Regions from separate parts of the Piscibacillus salipiscarius genome, predicted to be linked through region 1. Evidence: a T-box and tRNA genes for the amino acid it is inferred to sense, from the RefSeq annotation. Region 1 holds a T-box; the other holds one or more tRNA genes.

Region 1 (7,803 bases):
ACTGATGAACGATTATATACATGGACCGGATTTTCCAACTGGCGGGAGTATTTTAGGCAGAAGTGGAATTCGTCAGGCGTATGAAACTGGTAAAGGTTCTTTAACGATTCGCTCTAAAGCAGATATTATTGAAGAACCGAACGGAAAAGCAACGATCATCGTTAATGAATTACCTTTTCAAGTTAATAAAGCGAGACTGATTGAGAAAATTGCTGAACTAGTTCGGGATAAGAAAATTGACGGTATAACTGACTTAAGAGATGAATCTGACCGAGAAGGAATGCGTATTGTCATTGAATTAAGGCGCGATGCAAACCCAAATGTTGTATTAAATAATCTATACAAGCAAACCTCCTTGCAAACGTCATTTGGAATCAACATGTTAGCGTTAGTTAATGGACAACCGAAAGTGTTAAACATTAAACAAACGCTTGAATATTACTTAGAACACCAAAAAGAAGTCATTATTAGACGGACAAAATATGACCTAGAAAAAGCAGAAGCTAGAGCTCATATTTTAGAAGGTTTAAGAATCGCGCTAGATCATCTTGATGAAGTCATTGAATTAATCCGTGGTTCCCAGACCACTGATGAAGCAAGAGATGGCTTAATGAATCGTTTTGGATTATCAGAAAAACAAGCTCAAGCTATTTTAGATATGCGTTTGCAACGTCTAACAGGCTTAGAGCGTGATAAGATAGATAATGACTACAAAGAGGTTAAAGAATTAATTGCTGAGTTAAAAGCGATCTTAGCTGATGAACAAAAGGTTTTAGATATCATTAAAGAGGAACTTCTTGAAATTAAAGAGAAATTTAATGATACTCGCCGCACTGAAATTACTATTGGTGGTACAGACTTTATTGAAGATGAAGACTTAATTCCAGAAGAAACGGTCATCATTAGTTTGACGCACAGGGGTTATATTAAACGCCTACCTGCCACAACTTATCGTGCGCAACGAAGAGGTGGCCGAGGTATACAGGGGATGGGGACGAATGATGATGATTTCATCGAACATCTATTATCAACATCCACCCACGACACTTTATTATTCTTTACAAATAAAGGTAAGGTGTACCGTGCGAAAGGTTATGAAATTCCTGAGTTTAGCCGTACAGCTAAAGGTATTCCGTTAGTTAACGTTCTTCAAGTGGAAAAAGATGAATGGGTCAATGCGGTCATTAGTGTTAAAGAATTCGATTCTGATTGGTTCTTATTCTTTACCACAAGAAAAGGACTATCAAAACGAACATCTCTAGAGAACTTTGCTAATATTCGCCGTGGTGGTTTAAGAGCAATTAATCTTCGTGAAGATGATGAACTCATATCCGTTCGCTTAACGGATGGCGATAAAAATATGATGATTGCAACGAAGAATGGTTTACTGATTCGCTTCCATGAATCTGATGTACGCTCAATGGGACGTACGGCTTCAGGCGTTAAAGGCATCACGCTAAAAGAAGGCGATGAGGTCGTATCAATGGAAATCATTGATAAAGGGGTCGATCTTCTAACTGTAACGTCTAAAGGTTTTGGAAAACGAACGCACGAAGATGAGTATCGTCTTCAAAACCGTGGTGGTAAAGGAATTATCACTTGTAAATTAAGTGAGAAGAATGGTTCAGTTGTAGCAGTTAAGCCTGTTACTGGTGATGAAGACCTAATGTTAATGACGGCAAGTGGGGTATTGATTAGAATGTCTTCTGAATCAATCTCACAAACGGGCCGTAATACACAAGGTGTTAAATTAATCCGTTTAGCGGAAGAGGAAGAAGTAGCAACTGTAGCACGAGTAGAGAAAGAAGAGCCTGAAGATGACATTGAAGATCAAGAGGCTACAGAAGAGCATACTGATTCAACTAATAGTGACGAGACAACTGAAGAATAAACATTTTACAACTAGAAAACTCGTCTTTAAGTAGGCGAGTTTTCTTCTCACTATTAAATATAAGTTCATTTGGGGAGAGGGGGAATTTGTTTGAAAGTTCTTCCGGAAAATTTGGTGCCAGGATGTCTGCTCCTTAAGGATGTTCAAGGTAAAACGATTCATCCAATCGTGCCAAAAAATACAGTGGTTGAACCAATCCATATTAAAGTTTTAAAAGATTTTGAGGTCCCTTACGTTGAAGTGGCCTCTAGACTAGTGAATGGCGATACTTTTCAAGCGCCTGAGGTTGACCCAAATACTATAAAACAGGAACAAAATCATTCAAAAATGCAAAAAGAACCAAAAGAATATACTTTTTTTGATTATTATGTTCATGCCGTTAAACAAACAAAGCATCTGTTTGAAAACTGGGAGGAACATCCGCAGCTTGACTTAAATAAAATTCGTCAGATCGTAGCACCATTTATGCAAGAAGTGAATCTATCGATTGAAATGTTACTTGAATTGCATCACTACAATGACAAACATGATTATATTTATCACCATATGGTGGCCAATTCTATTATTTCAGGATTTATTGCTAAAAAACTGAACTACGATCATTCAGATTGCATGCAGGTTGCCCTTGCTGCTTATTTAAGTGACATCGGAATGATTAAGGAAGGTGCCTATTTTTATAAGAAAGATGGTGTTTTGACTGAGGCAGAGTATGAAAAAGTGCAGAAACATCCGATTGTCTCTTATCGTATGCTTGAACATGAGCCGTTCTTAAGCCGAAATATCAAACTAGCTGTATTGCAGCACCATGAACGATTAGATGGCTCTGGCTACCCACTTGGTGTCAAAGAAGACAAACTTCATTCTTTTGCGAGAATCATTGCAGTAAGTGACATGTACCATGCGATGACTTCAGAAAGGTTATACCGTAAAAAACAATCTCCTTTTAAAGTGATTGAAGAGATGATGAATGAATTTTTAGGGAAACTAGATTTAAAAATTATTGAAGCATTAGTTCAATCCATTGTTTATTTCTCGAACGGCACTAGGGTTAGATTAACCAATAATGAAATAGGTGAGATCGTATTTGTTGATGAACGTCATCCGACAAGACCTATGGTTAAAAGTGAGTCGAATGATGAAATTATTCAGCTTGTAAATCATCAAGATTTATATATCGAAGAAATTATAAGCTCTTGAATTCTTCATTTTTTCACTTGTAATATGAGTTACTGTTACTCTAAAAAGGTTTTCTATTGAACAGAACAGTTAATGTTTATTAAGTCAGGCATTGAGCCGAATAATGAATCGGTTCAATGCTATTTTTTTGGATATCTTTAAAAACTAGAGTATTTTGTAAATAATGGATGATTAGAGAACTGAGATTCTACTTCATTAGGTAACAAGGACTAATTTATTTCAATTTAAATAATTTGTCTAAATTTCCAATGTGAACGTGCTAGAAATCATGTATAATAGGAACGTAAAAGAATTTCAATGGGGGAAGACAGAATGAAGAGAACGCTACACACGATAAGATTATGGATCATGATTGCTGTATTAGCATTAAGCTCATTATATATTGCACCAATTGCTTCAAGTGCAAGTTCATTTGATGTCAATGCTGAGTCAGCTATTTTAGTAGATTTTGAGACAGGAGATGTGTTATTTGCTAAAAATGCAGATACATCACTGCCTCCTGCTAGTATGACAAAGATGATGACGGAATATTTAGTATTAGAGGCAATTAAAAATGGTGAGATTACTTGGGAGACTGAAACGCAAATTAGTGAATATGCTTACAGTATTTCAGCTGATAATAGTTTCTCTGGAGTTGGACTGCGCTTAGATCACCCATATACAGTTAAAGATTTATACGACGCAATGGTGATTAATTCAGATAACGCAACGACTATCGCATTAGCTGAATTAATTGCAGGTTCTGAAGGTGAATTTGTAAAAATGATGAATGCTAAAGCTAAAGAACTTGGCATGAAAGATTATGAATTTGTTAATTCCACAGGCTTAAATAATAGTTCATTAGGTGAAAATTACCCAGAAGGAACGGACCCTAATGGAGAGAACATGATGTCCGCTCGTGATACAGCTAAATTAGCTTATCATTTAGTAAAAGATTACCGAGAAGTATTAGAGGTATCTAGTATTCCTGTAAAAGAATTTGAAGGTAACACTATGATTAACTGGAACTGGATGTTACCTGGGCACGAAAGTCAGAACTTTAAACAATATTCTTATAAAGGTTTAGATGGACTAAAAACGGGACATACAGATTTAGCTGGTTATACATTTACGGGGACAGCTGAACGAGATGGTCAGCGTTTAATTTCTGTTGTTATGCGCACAGATAGTATTGGAGCGCGCTTTTTTGAGACAGCCAAATTATTAGATTATGGTTTTAATAACTTCAGTAAAACTACATTAGTTGAAGCAGGATACCAAGTTGAAGGTGAATCTTCTATTCCTGTAGCTAAAGGTAAAGAGGAATCAGTTTCTGTTGAGGCTGGTCAAGCTATTGAAAAAGTAATTAAAGAAGGCGAAGAAGAGAACTACTCGGCTAAATTCGAAGTTAGTGAAGAGGCTCTAAATGACAATGGTGAGTTAGTTGCGCCAATAGAAGCGGGTACTGAAGTAGGTAAGGTTGTTTTAACTTACGAGGGTGAAGAGGATTTTGGTCATTTAGTTGATGGCGATCAAATATCTGTACCGCTTGTAACTTCTGATGGGGTTGAAAAATCCAACTGGTTTGTATTAATGTTACAAGCAATAGGGGATTTTTTCGTTGATTTATTTGGTAGTATAAAAGGTTTATTTAACTAAAGATAAACAAATAGGGGGAGTTTTATATGAGTCAAATAGGTACAGACCGTGTCAAAAGAGGTATGGCCGAAATGCAAAAAGGCGGCGTCATCATGGACGTTGTGAATGCAGAGCAAGCTAAAATTGCAGAAGAAGCGGGTGCTGTTGCTGTTATGGCTTTAGAGCGTGTACCAGCAGATATTCGTGCAGCAGGTGGCGTTGCCCGTATGGCAGACCCAACCATCGTTGAGGAAGTAATGAATGCTGTTTCAATTCCTGTGATGGCAAAAGCACGTATAGGTCATATTGTAGAGGCTCGCGTCCTAGAAGCAATGGGTGTTGATTATATTGATGAGAGTGAAGTATTAACGCCAGCCGATGAGCTTTATCATATTAATAAACGTGATTATACCGTACCTTTCGTGTGCGGTTGCCGTAATCTGGGTGAAGCTGTGCGCCGTATAGGTGAAGGTGCATCCATGCTTCGTACGAAAGGTGAACCTGGTACAGGTAACATTGTTGAAGCAGTCCGTCATATGCGTGAAGTGCAAAAACAAATTAAAGAAGTAACGAATATGGCGGAAGATGAACTAATGGTTTATGCGAAAGAAAACGGGGCTTCATATGAAGTATTACTTGAAATTCGTGAAAGCGGACGCCTACCTGTTGTAAACTTTGCTGCAGGCGGCATTGCAACTCCTGCAGATGCGGCTCTTATGATGCAACTAGGTGCTGATGGTGTGTTTGTTGGTTCAGGTATTTTTAAATCGGATAACCCTGAACGTTTTGCAAGATCCATTGTTGAAGCAACGACTCATTATGATGACTACAAATTAATCGGTGAACTATCGAAAGGTTTAGGCACAGCGATGCCAGGACTTGAAATGTCGACACTAACGGATTCTGATCGTATGCAGGACCGCAGTGAATAGAGGAGAATCCTAATGCTTAAAATTGGTGTATTAGGGTTACAAGGTGCATTTAGAGAGCACAAACACTCGATTGAATCTTGTGGCCAGGAAGCATTAATCGTAAAGAAAAAAGAACAGCTAGATGAGGTTGATGGCCTAATCATTCCTGGTGGTGAGAGTACCACGATGAGACGTTTAATTGACCGTTATGATTTCTTTGAGGCACTGCAAGAGTTTGGAAAGTCTGGTAAGCCAATCTTTGGTACCTGTGCGGGATTAATACTCTTAGCATCAGAAATCAATGGTCAAAGTCATGCGCATCTAGGGCTTATGGACATGGTGGTCGAACGCAATGCATTTGGACGTCAGCGTGAGAGTTTTGAGACAAAACTTGAAGTAAAAGGTGTAGCTGAGGACTTTGAAGCCGTGTTTATTCGAGCACCCCACATTGTGAATGTGAAAGAGGATACCGAAGTGCTAGCAACTTATGATGGCCAAATTGTAGCCGCACAACAAGGACATTATTTAGCTGCTGCCTTTCATCCGGAATTAACGGATGATCACCGATTAACTCAATATTTTATTGAACTTGTGAAAAAAAGTAAGTTAAAACTTGCAGCCCAGTAAAAAAACAGTTATATTATAATACAAATAGTTAAATGCACAGACGGGAAATAGTAATTATAGATCTTTTTCCAGAGAGCTGGTGGTAGGTGCAAACCAGTAAAAGACGTTAATGAATCCATCCCTGAGCAGGTTAGCCGAAACAAAGAGTAAGCTAATCCGGTCATGCGCCGTTAAAGCTTCCGAGTTGGAAGAAGTGTTGGCTTTTTCAACAAGGGTGGTAACGCGGGTATACAACTCGTCCCTTTTCTTGAGGGACGGGTTTTTTTATTTCGTTAAAACATAAGGAGGAGTATCATGCTTGATTTAAAGTACTTAAGACAAAATTTTGATGACGTTAAAGCGAAGCTACAACATCGTGGTGAAGACTTAACAGACCTTGATCATTTTCAAGAATGGGATCAAAAAAGACGTGAGTATATTCAAGAATCAGAAGAGTTAAAAGCACGTCGTAATGAGGTTTCTAAAGAGATTTCTCAAATGAAAAAAGAAAAACAAGATGCCGATCATTTAATTAAAGAAATGCGTGAAGTTGGAGATCGAATTAAAGAAATTGATACGAACCTAAAAGAGGTTGAAGAGAAATTAAACGAGTTATTACTATCAATTCCTAACGTTCCTCATGAATCAACTCCTGTTGGTGAAGATGAGGATGACAACGTAGAAGTACGCAAATGGGGAGAGGTTCGAGAGTTTAACTTTGATGAAAAACCTCACTGGGATGTTGCTACTGATTTAGATATTGTTGACTTTGAGCGTGCATCAAAAGTTACTGGAAGCCGTTTTGCATTTTATAAAGGATTAGGTGCTCGCCTTGAACGTGCTTTAATCAACTTTATGATGGACTATCAAGTGGATGAGCATGGCTATCAAGAAATGATGCCTCCGCAAATGGTTAACACCGAAAGCCTAAAAGGCACAGGCCAATTCCCTAAATTTACAGAGGATGTCTTTAAGCTTGAGGACTGGGATTATTACTTAATTCCAACAGCTGAAGTCCCTGTGACGAATTATCATCGTGATGAGATTTTATCTGTTGATGATTTACCTAAAAAGTTTGCGGCTTATAGCGCTAACTTCCGCTCTGAAGCAGGGTCTGCTGGACGTGATACGAGAGGATTAATTCGTCAGCACCAATTTAATAAAATTGAACTTGTTCATTTAGTCAAACCTGAAGACTCTTATGAGACATTAGAAGTGCTAACAGGACACGCTGAGAAGATTCTACAGCTTCTTAAATTGCCGTACAGGGTTATGAGTATGTGTACGGGGGACCTTGGTTTCACAGCAGCTAAGAAGTACGATATTGAGGTTTGGCTTCCTAGTAGTGATACGTACCGTGAAATCTCTTCTTGTTCTAATTTTGAAGCATTCCAAGCTCGCCGTGCCGGAATCCGTTTCCGCCGTGATGCAAAGGCTAAACCAGAGTTTGTTCATACATTAAACGGATCTGGACTTGCCGTAGGGCGCACGGTTGCTGCAATCTTAGAGAACTATCAAGAAGAAGATGGCTCTGTCACCATCCCGGAAGTATTACGTCCATATATGGGTAATAAAAAACGT
Region 2 (7,803 bases), on a different contig from region 1:
AGCTTGGAAGGCTGAGGTTTTACCACTAAACTACACCCGCATTTGATTTTTAAATCAAAACTATTAAAATGAAGCGCAATAAATATAATATACTTTATTGAATAAAATTTCAACCCTAAATTTTATGGAAATTATTAGAGTTGCTAACGCGCCCGAGAGGAGTCGAACCCCTAACCTTCTGATCCGTAGTCAGACGCTCTATCCAATTGAGCTACGGGCGCCAATGGCGACAAGTTATATCATATCAAATCCACGAAGGAAATGCAATAACTTATTAATCTAATTATGCGGCCGAGAGGATTTGAACCTCCACGGGGTTGCCCCCACTAGGCCCTCAACCTAGCGCGTCTGCCGTTCCGCCACGACCGCAAGTGGTGAGCCATGGAGGATTCGAACCTCCGACCCTCTGATTAAAAGTCAGATGCTCTACCGACTGAGCTAATGGCTCCTAATAATAAATCACCATAATATTGTAACTACCTTTATTTTTAAGCAATAAAAAAAGACGTTTTGATCGTCTTATTTAACAAGAACGAATCTTTTATTTTAAAAATAAATGGCTGGGCCAGCTGGATTCGAACCAGCGCATGACGGTACCAAAAACCGTTGCCTTACCGCTTGGCTATGGCCCAACATAATGGCGGTCCGGACGGGACTCGAACCCGCGACCTCCTGCGTGACAGGCAGGCATTCTAACCAACTGAACTACCGGACCTAACAACTGCTATTAAAATATTAAAAGTGACCCGTACGGGATTCGAACCCGTGTTACCGCCGTGAAAGGGCGGTGTCTTAACCACTTGACCAACGGGCCATTATTCAATGGCGGAGAAGGAGGGATTCGAACCCTCGCGCCGCTCACGCGACCTACTCCCTTAGCAGGGGAGCCCCTTCGGCCACTTGGGTACTTCTCCATGGCTCCAGCGGCAGGATTCGAACCTGCGACCGATCGGTTAACAGCCGATTGCTCTACCACTGAGCTACGCTGGAATATTAGATAAGTTTTTGGTGTCTGATTAACTAGCGACGTTAGATATCATACAACATCTTTAAAGGCCTGTCAATCAGTTATGAAAACTTTTATAAATTATTTTTGATTGTCCAAATGCATGAATTAATGACTGCGAAATAAAATTTATCATGAAATGAATGATTTAGTCAATAACTCTATTGAAATTTAATTAATTAATTTTAATTGCCCCTTACACTTTCCACATCTATAACGATTTAAATTAATCCTTCTTTTTCGTTTGTATGTCATATTGCAATTAACGCACTTATAGATAATATTTCGCTTTTCAGCTTCAGACGGGAGTACCTGACAAAACCGAGGTGCATTCACTTTTTGTAGTAATGCTCTAAAGTATTTACTTCGATGATGATAAGGGTGCCCTTCAACATGAGGATGATAATGACATAGCTCATGCTTAATGATGCCAAATAATTCTTCTTCGCCTAATTCAGTTAAATATTTAGGATTAATTTCTATTGTACGTTTAGATGGTATGTACCTTCCTCCAGTCGTTCGAAGCCTTTTATTAAAACAGGCATGTCCTACAAATGGTTTATCAAAATATTTTATAGAAGTATATTCGACTAACTTTTGAAGTTCCTGTTGTTCCACAATGGCTCCTCCTAGATTAAATAAAATGTATACCTAACGTGTAATAAAGTTTCTACACGTTAGGTATACGAATGGAATGATTTGCATGAGCAAATTCACTTTTCATGCATATACTAAATTAAAATATTACTAAAAAGGTGATTGCTATGCCTAAATGGTTTAAAAGACAGATGTTGAATGCATATGCTAATAAAGATGTTCGCCAAATTAGGCTATTAAATCAATGTTGGTTTTTCTACCACAGTAAAAATTTAGATGCAACACAGGAAAATTAACTTTGTACCATCGTTAAAGCAATTCTCTCTCTCTTTAAGTCCACTTCCTCAACCCATACTGTCACAATATCCCCAACGGATACAATATCTAATGGATTGTTGACAAATCGATTTGATAACTTTGAGATGTGAACAAGCCCATCCTGTTTTACGCCCACATCAACAAATGCACCGAAATCTACCACATTTCGAACGGTTCCTTGCAGTTCCATGCCTTGTTGTAAGTCATCCATAGACATAACATTTGTTTTTAATAATGGTTTAGGTAGTTCATCACGCGGGTCGCGATTTGGCTTTTTCAAGTCTGCGATAATATCGTCTAATGTTAATCTTCCAACATCTAAGTCATCAGAAAGCTTCTCTAGATCTTGTTGATTTAAACGATTGATTAATTCTTCAGTACCAATGTCTTCTGTCGATAAACCTAATTGTTCTAAAAGTTTCTTCGTTATATCGTAACTCTCTGGGTGGATAGATGTTCGGTCAAGTGGTTCTTCTCCCTCTAACACACGCAAAAATCCAATAGCTTGTTCATATGTTTTAGCACCTAATCTCGGCACTTTTTTAATTTGCTTTCTGTTTGTCAACTTTCCATTTTCATCACGGTATTTAACAATGTTGTTCGCAACTGTTTTGTTCAGGCCAGAAATGTATTGTAATAGTGAAGCAGATGCGGTATTGACGTTAACACCAACTTGGTTAACGGCCGTTTCAACCACAAACTGTAATGATTCACTTAATTTCTTTTGGCTAACATCGTGCTGATACTGACCGACGCCAATTGATTTTGGATCAATTTTAACTAATTCACTTAGAGGATCCTGGACACGTCTCGCGATTGAGACTGCACTACGTTCTTCAACCTGCAGATTAGGAAACTCTTCTCTTGCTAGTTTAGAAGCTGAATAAACACTTGCACCTGCTTCATTAACGATTAAATAGGCTACATCAAGATTGTGCTTTTGAATTAACTCTGCAATAAACTGTTCCGTTTCTCTTGATGCTGTTCCGTTTCCAATAGCAATTAGCTCAACAGGATAGTTGTTTAATAGTTGTAGCACCTTTTTTTCCGCCCCTGCTACATCTTTTCTAGGTGCAGTTGGGTAGATCACATCAACCTCTTTCATATGACCTGTCTCATCAATAACAGCTAGTTTACAGCCTGTTCGGTAGGCAGGGTCTACTCCAAGAATTGTTTTGCCTTTTAGCGGAGGTTGTAATAATAGCTGTCTTAAGTTCTTAGAGAAAATGTCTATGGCATGATCTTCAGCTTCTTCTGTTAATGACGATCTAATTTCACGTTCTATTGAAGGTTGAATCAGACGTTTATAACTATCGTCGGCGGCTTCTTTTAAAAATAAAGTTTCTTCGAGGTCTTGACGTTGTATGACCGATTTGTTTAAGTAGTCTAATATTTGATCTACTGGCGGTTCAATAATCACCTTTAAAACTTTCTCTTTTTCACCACGATTGACGGCTAATACACGGTGATGAGCCATCTTGCTTACAGGTTCGCTGTAATCATAATACATCTGATAAATTTGTTTTTCATCTTCAGCATTCTTTTTAATTTCAGTTTTAACTAACCCTTTTTTATATGTGACAGAGCGGATCTTCTCACGGTATGCAGCTTCATCTGAGATCCATTCTGCAATTATATCTTTTGCCCCTGAAAGTACGTCCTGAATGTCAGTTAAATCATGTTCCTCATTCAGATACTTTTGCGCTTCTTCTGACAAATTTAACCCTTGTTGTTTCCAAATGTCTAAAGCTAAAGGCTCTAACCCTTTTTCTTTAGCTATAGTAGCGCGTGTTCGCCTTTTTTGTTTATATGGGCGGTATAGATCTTCGACTCTTTGTAATTTTGTTGCATGTAGAATATTTTGTTTTAATTCATCGGTTAACTTACCTTGTTCATCAATTAAACGAATGACTTCATCTTTACGTGTTTGTAATTGTAATTGGTAATCGTACGTCTCTTTGATGGATTGAATCTCTGTTTCATCAAGCCCTTTTGTTTGTTCTTTTCTGTAACGGGCGATAAATGGAATCGTATTTCCTTCATCGATTAATTCGATCACTTTTGCAACAATTGAGTTTGTTTTGTTAACTTCATTGGCTACAAAGTGAATTAAATCTTTATGTATTTCTGACAAACGACTTCCTCCTCACTTAAATCATACGTCCTTATTGTACCAAACCAATTTAAAAAGCTCTAATACCTATTAATAATTATAGATATTAGAGCTTCACCCTTTATATCTCATGGCAATTAATGTTGTATCATCTTCCATGGATAATTTCTGTTGTAGTGTATACCATTCAATTGTCCTAGACATAGATTTATGCTTATAAAATTCATTTGTTAATTGTCTTTCATTAACACCATCTGAAAACATAAAAAACACTGCATTATGAGTTAATTCACCGCTATGCACTTTAGAATTAATCGGGATTCCGGAAAGATATCCTGATACAGGAATATTTCGTTTCTTCTTACCTTCTGTAACGATAATAATTCCAATGTTACCGAACGATACATAGGAATAAGTCTGTTGCTTATAATCAACTTTCAGCAGGCCAATGACACACCCGCGCAATTCATTATTAAAGAACACTTCGTTACATTTAGTTAATAAATCATCAAGAGAATCATGAGGATTTTCTTTAACTATATTAATTACCGCACTTGAAGATTTTCTAGCTAACTCACCACTTCCTAATCCATCAGCTAAAACGGCAATAAAAAAGTCGTCAAATTCTACATAATAGTAGCTGTCTCCAGAATAATAATTACCTTTTTTTGCTTTATCAAATGTGGCAATTTCCATTTGGTTGTGTTCTTCAATCAAAACAATGCCTCCATGTCTTCTTCTGAAATCGATTCTCTAAGCTTACGAAGTGCTCGGCGCTGTAATCTAGATACATGCATTTGTGATAAGCCAAGCTTTTCCCCAGTTTCTTTTTGGCTTAAGTTCTCAAAGAATGTGCATTGTAAGATACTTTGTTCTCGTTCATTTAATAAAGGCATTAATTTATCAATTAACATTTTGTAATCTGTTTGTTCAAAGCCATCATCTTGTTGTCCTACTAAATCCAAAATGGTAACTGTACTACCATCTGCGTCCGCTTCGATGCTTCGGTCAGCTGATAGCGCATTATAGCTTTGGCCCATTTCCATAGCTTCTAATACTTCTTCTTGTGATACGTCTAAATAATCCGCAATTTGTTCAACAGATGGAGAGTACTGATTTTCAGTTGTTAACTCTTCAACGGCTTTTTTAATCTTAGGGCCTAGCTCTTTAATCCTTCTAGGTACATGGACACTCCACGTTTTGTCGCGAATGTACCTTTTAATTTCACCGATGATCGTAGGAATAGCAAATGATTCAAATGATTTACCAAAAGAATCATCATAACGATTAACTGCAGCGATTAACCCTACCATACCCACTTGAACTAAATCTTCATGAATCGTGGAATTTTTAGAGTATTTTTTCGCTATTGAATGGACCAAGTTCTCATATTTTAAGACGATTTTTTCTTGAATTGCTTCATCACCTGGCTGTTCACGTAATTGATCAATTAGTGCATAAATTTCGTCTTCATTATTGTGTAGTTGAGATTTGGTCGTCATTTTGCCCCACCTCATTTTCCTGCAAATACTTAGTCATGACAACAATCACACCATGATTATTATTGATTTCGACTTTATCCATCAGGGCATCAATCAGGAAAAGACCAAAACCTCCTTCTTTCAAATTATCAATCGGCATACCTTGCTCATATGGTCCAATGTCTTCTTTAACTTTTTCTAAATCAAAACTATCGCCATAGTCTGCCACCATGACTTCTAACTTATCTTCATATAAAGCAAAGCCAATCGTTACTTCGCCTTGGTCATCTTCAAAATATGCGTGTTTTACAGCATTTGTAATCGCTTCTGATACTGCTACTTTCAAATCCTCAATTTCTTCATAAGAAAAACCCATTCGGTTCGCAACACCAGAAATTGTTAATCTTAATACCCCAACGTACTCTGACTTCGCAGGCAACTTCATTTCTACAAAATCAAATGGTTTAGTCATTACATACCACCTCTAATTGTGTTTTCAATCTTCATCACATCATTCAGGCCTGTAATATTAAAGAGGCGATATACATTTTCTTGTAAATTAACTAAAGTAAATGAGCTGTTAACCTCATTAGCTGTTTTTAATCCACTAATAAATACACCTAGGCCTGTACTATCCATATAGTTAACTTTTTCTAAATCGACTTGAACGTCTGCGTTTTCTTCTCTTAAAAGTCCTAATAATTTTTCTTTTAATTGCGGGGCAGTATAAGCATCGATTTCCCCCGCTAACTTAAGCACTGTGACTTGACCTTCTTTAAAGTCTTCAATGTGTAAGTTCATAATTAATCTCCCCCAATCGAATAAACTATACATTGTTTACCCGTCTATAATTATCTTAAACACAAATTAAGAATTTCTTTTTAAAACAATTAAAGTGAAGTCATCGCGAAGTTTAAAATCTTGAAGGCGTTCAAGGTATTTGTATACATGATCAACAATTTGTTGAGCTGGCAAATTTCTATGTTCTTTAATTACTTCAAGTACTTCCTCACGCTCAATGAACCTGTCACCATCTCTACATTCAGTTACCCCATCAGTTAATAAAACAATTAAATCATCTTCATTAATTTCATCAACATACTGATTGTATTTAACTTCCTTCTTAACACCTAAGAGTAACCCTTTAGCATCTATCTCTTCAAACTCACCTTGATCGGCACGGTAAATAAACCCGGGTTCATGACCAGCAGTTGCATAATAGAATTCATTACTATGAATGTCATACAATGCATAAAACATGGTCACAAACATACCTGATTCCACATTACGCTCCACTACACGGTTTAATAGTTCTAAAATGATCTTAGGGTACATTCTATTCTCAGGGAAACTTTCCATTGCGTATTTAATCATCGACATGAAAAACGCAGCAGGAATCCCTTTACCAATTACATCAGCAATCGCAACGCCGATATTACCTTCATCATCCTGAACAAAATGGTAATAGTCACCATTCATTAATTTAGCAGGTATTGAGGTAACCCCAATATCTAAACCATTAACCTTTGGTACCTTCGTGCTAAGTAATGTATTCTGCATGTTCGCAGCTACTTCAATCTCAGCTTTTAATTCTAACTGCTTCGCTCGTAAGTCATGATATTCTTTATAAGCTAATGCATAGCTTGTCATTGTTTGAATTAAAAACTCAAAAGAATCTTTAATATTCTCATCCAAATCAGGTGAGATGTCTAATAATGCTTTATAATGCTGTTCAATTATTTCATCTGGCGAAACATCTTGCTTAATTCCTTTACTTAATTGTTCAGCTTGATATAAAACTAATTCGTCTTTCGTTTCTAAATACTGCTTGAGCAAATCTTGATACTCTTTAATATCTATCTTTGCTGAGCTCAAGCCCATCACCTCTCTTATCTCAACCACTTAACAATTGTTACGGTCGTTCCATTTTCATCTGATACGATATCAAATTCATCCATCAGACGTTTAACGCCTGGCAAACCAGCACCTAACCCTCCAGAAGTTGAATATCCATCTTCCATTACTTTACTAAGGTTTTCTATTCCAGGACCTTGATCAGAGGCCGTAATTTTTATTCCAACTGGAGTGGAGCCTTGTACTTCTTCAAAAGAAACTTCACCACTGCCAGCATATAAGTAAATATTCCGCGCTAGCTCTGAAATAGCTGTCGCAATTCGTGCCTGGTCTACAGAGCCAAATCCTAAATCTCTAGCCAAATTGCGGCCATTTTGCCTAGCTCCTACAATGTCCCACTCTTTCTTAATTGGCACAGTCGTTAAGGCCCCTTT

Evidence for each region. A T-box is a leader RNA that pairs with one kind of tRNA and senses whether it is charged. The one in region 1 lies ahead of serS (serine--tRNA ligase), so its partner is inferred to be a tRNA-Ser.
Region 2: it has a tRNA-Ser gene. The T-box ahead of serS (serine--tRNA ligase) is inferred to sense a tRNA for this amino acid. The anticodon was not compared.

The regions. Positions count from the first base shown of each region.
Region 1 is NZ_JBHUMZ010000017.1:31,766-39,568, forward strand. Features, by position in the region: gene gyrA (DNA gyrase subunit A) at 1-1,891, shown strand, start outside; gene ACFSW4_RS06400 (HD-GYP domain-containing protein) at 1,982-3,088, shown strand; gene ACFSW4_RS06405 (D-alanyl-D-alanine carboxypeptidase family protein) at 3,401-4,726, shown strand; gene pdxS (pyridoxal 5'-phosphate synthase lyase subunit PdxS) at 4,753-5,637, shown strand; gene pdxT (pyridoxal 5'-phosphate synthase glutaminase subunit PdxT) at 5,650-6,243, shown strand; T-box leader at 6,272-6,489, shown strand; gene serS (serine--tRNA ligase) at 6,538-7,803, shown strand, end outside.
Region 2 is NZ_JBHUMZ010000046.1:231-8,033, forward strand. Features, by position in the region: tRNA gene ACFSW4_RS12775 (tRNA-Gly) at 1-40, opposite strand, end outside; tRNA gene ACFSW4_RS12780 (tRNA-Arg) at 148-221, opposite strand; tRNA gene ACFSW4_RS12785 (tRNA-Leu) at 287-369, opposite strand; tRNA gene ACFSW4_RS12790 (tRNA-Lys) at 373-448, opposite strand; tRNA gene ACFSW4_RS12795 (tRNA-Gln) at 558-632, opposite strand; tRNA gene ACFSW4_RS12800 (tRNA-Asp) at 639-715, opposite strand; tRNA gene ACFSW4_RS12805 (tRNA-Glu) at 743-814, opposite strand; tRNA gene ACFSW4_RS12810 (tRNA-Ser) at 824-914, opposite strand; tRNA gene ACFSW4_RS12815 (tRNA-Asn) at 916-990, opposite strand; gene ACFSW4_RS12820 (SprT family protein) at 1,178-1,624, opposite strand; gene cmpA (cortex morphogenetic protein CmpA) at 1,771-1,899, shown strand; gene ACFSW4_RS12830 (Tex family protein) at 1,896-4,055, opposite strand; gene ACFSW4_RS12835 (SpoIIE family protein phosphatase) at 4,149-4,751, opposite strand; gene sigB (RNA polymerase sigma factor SigB) at 4,748-5,536, opposite strand; gene rsbW (anti-sigma B factor RsbW) at 5,508-5,987, opposite strand; gene ACFSW4_RS12850 (STAS domain-containing protein) at 5,987-6,316, opposite strand; gene ACFSW4_RS12855 (PP2C family protein-serine/threonine phosphatase) at 6,383-7,396, opposite strand; gene ACFSW4_RS12860 (anti-sigma regulatory factor) at 7,405-7,803, opposite strand, start outside.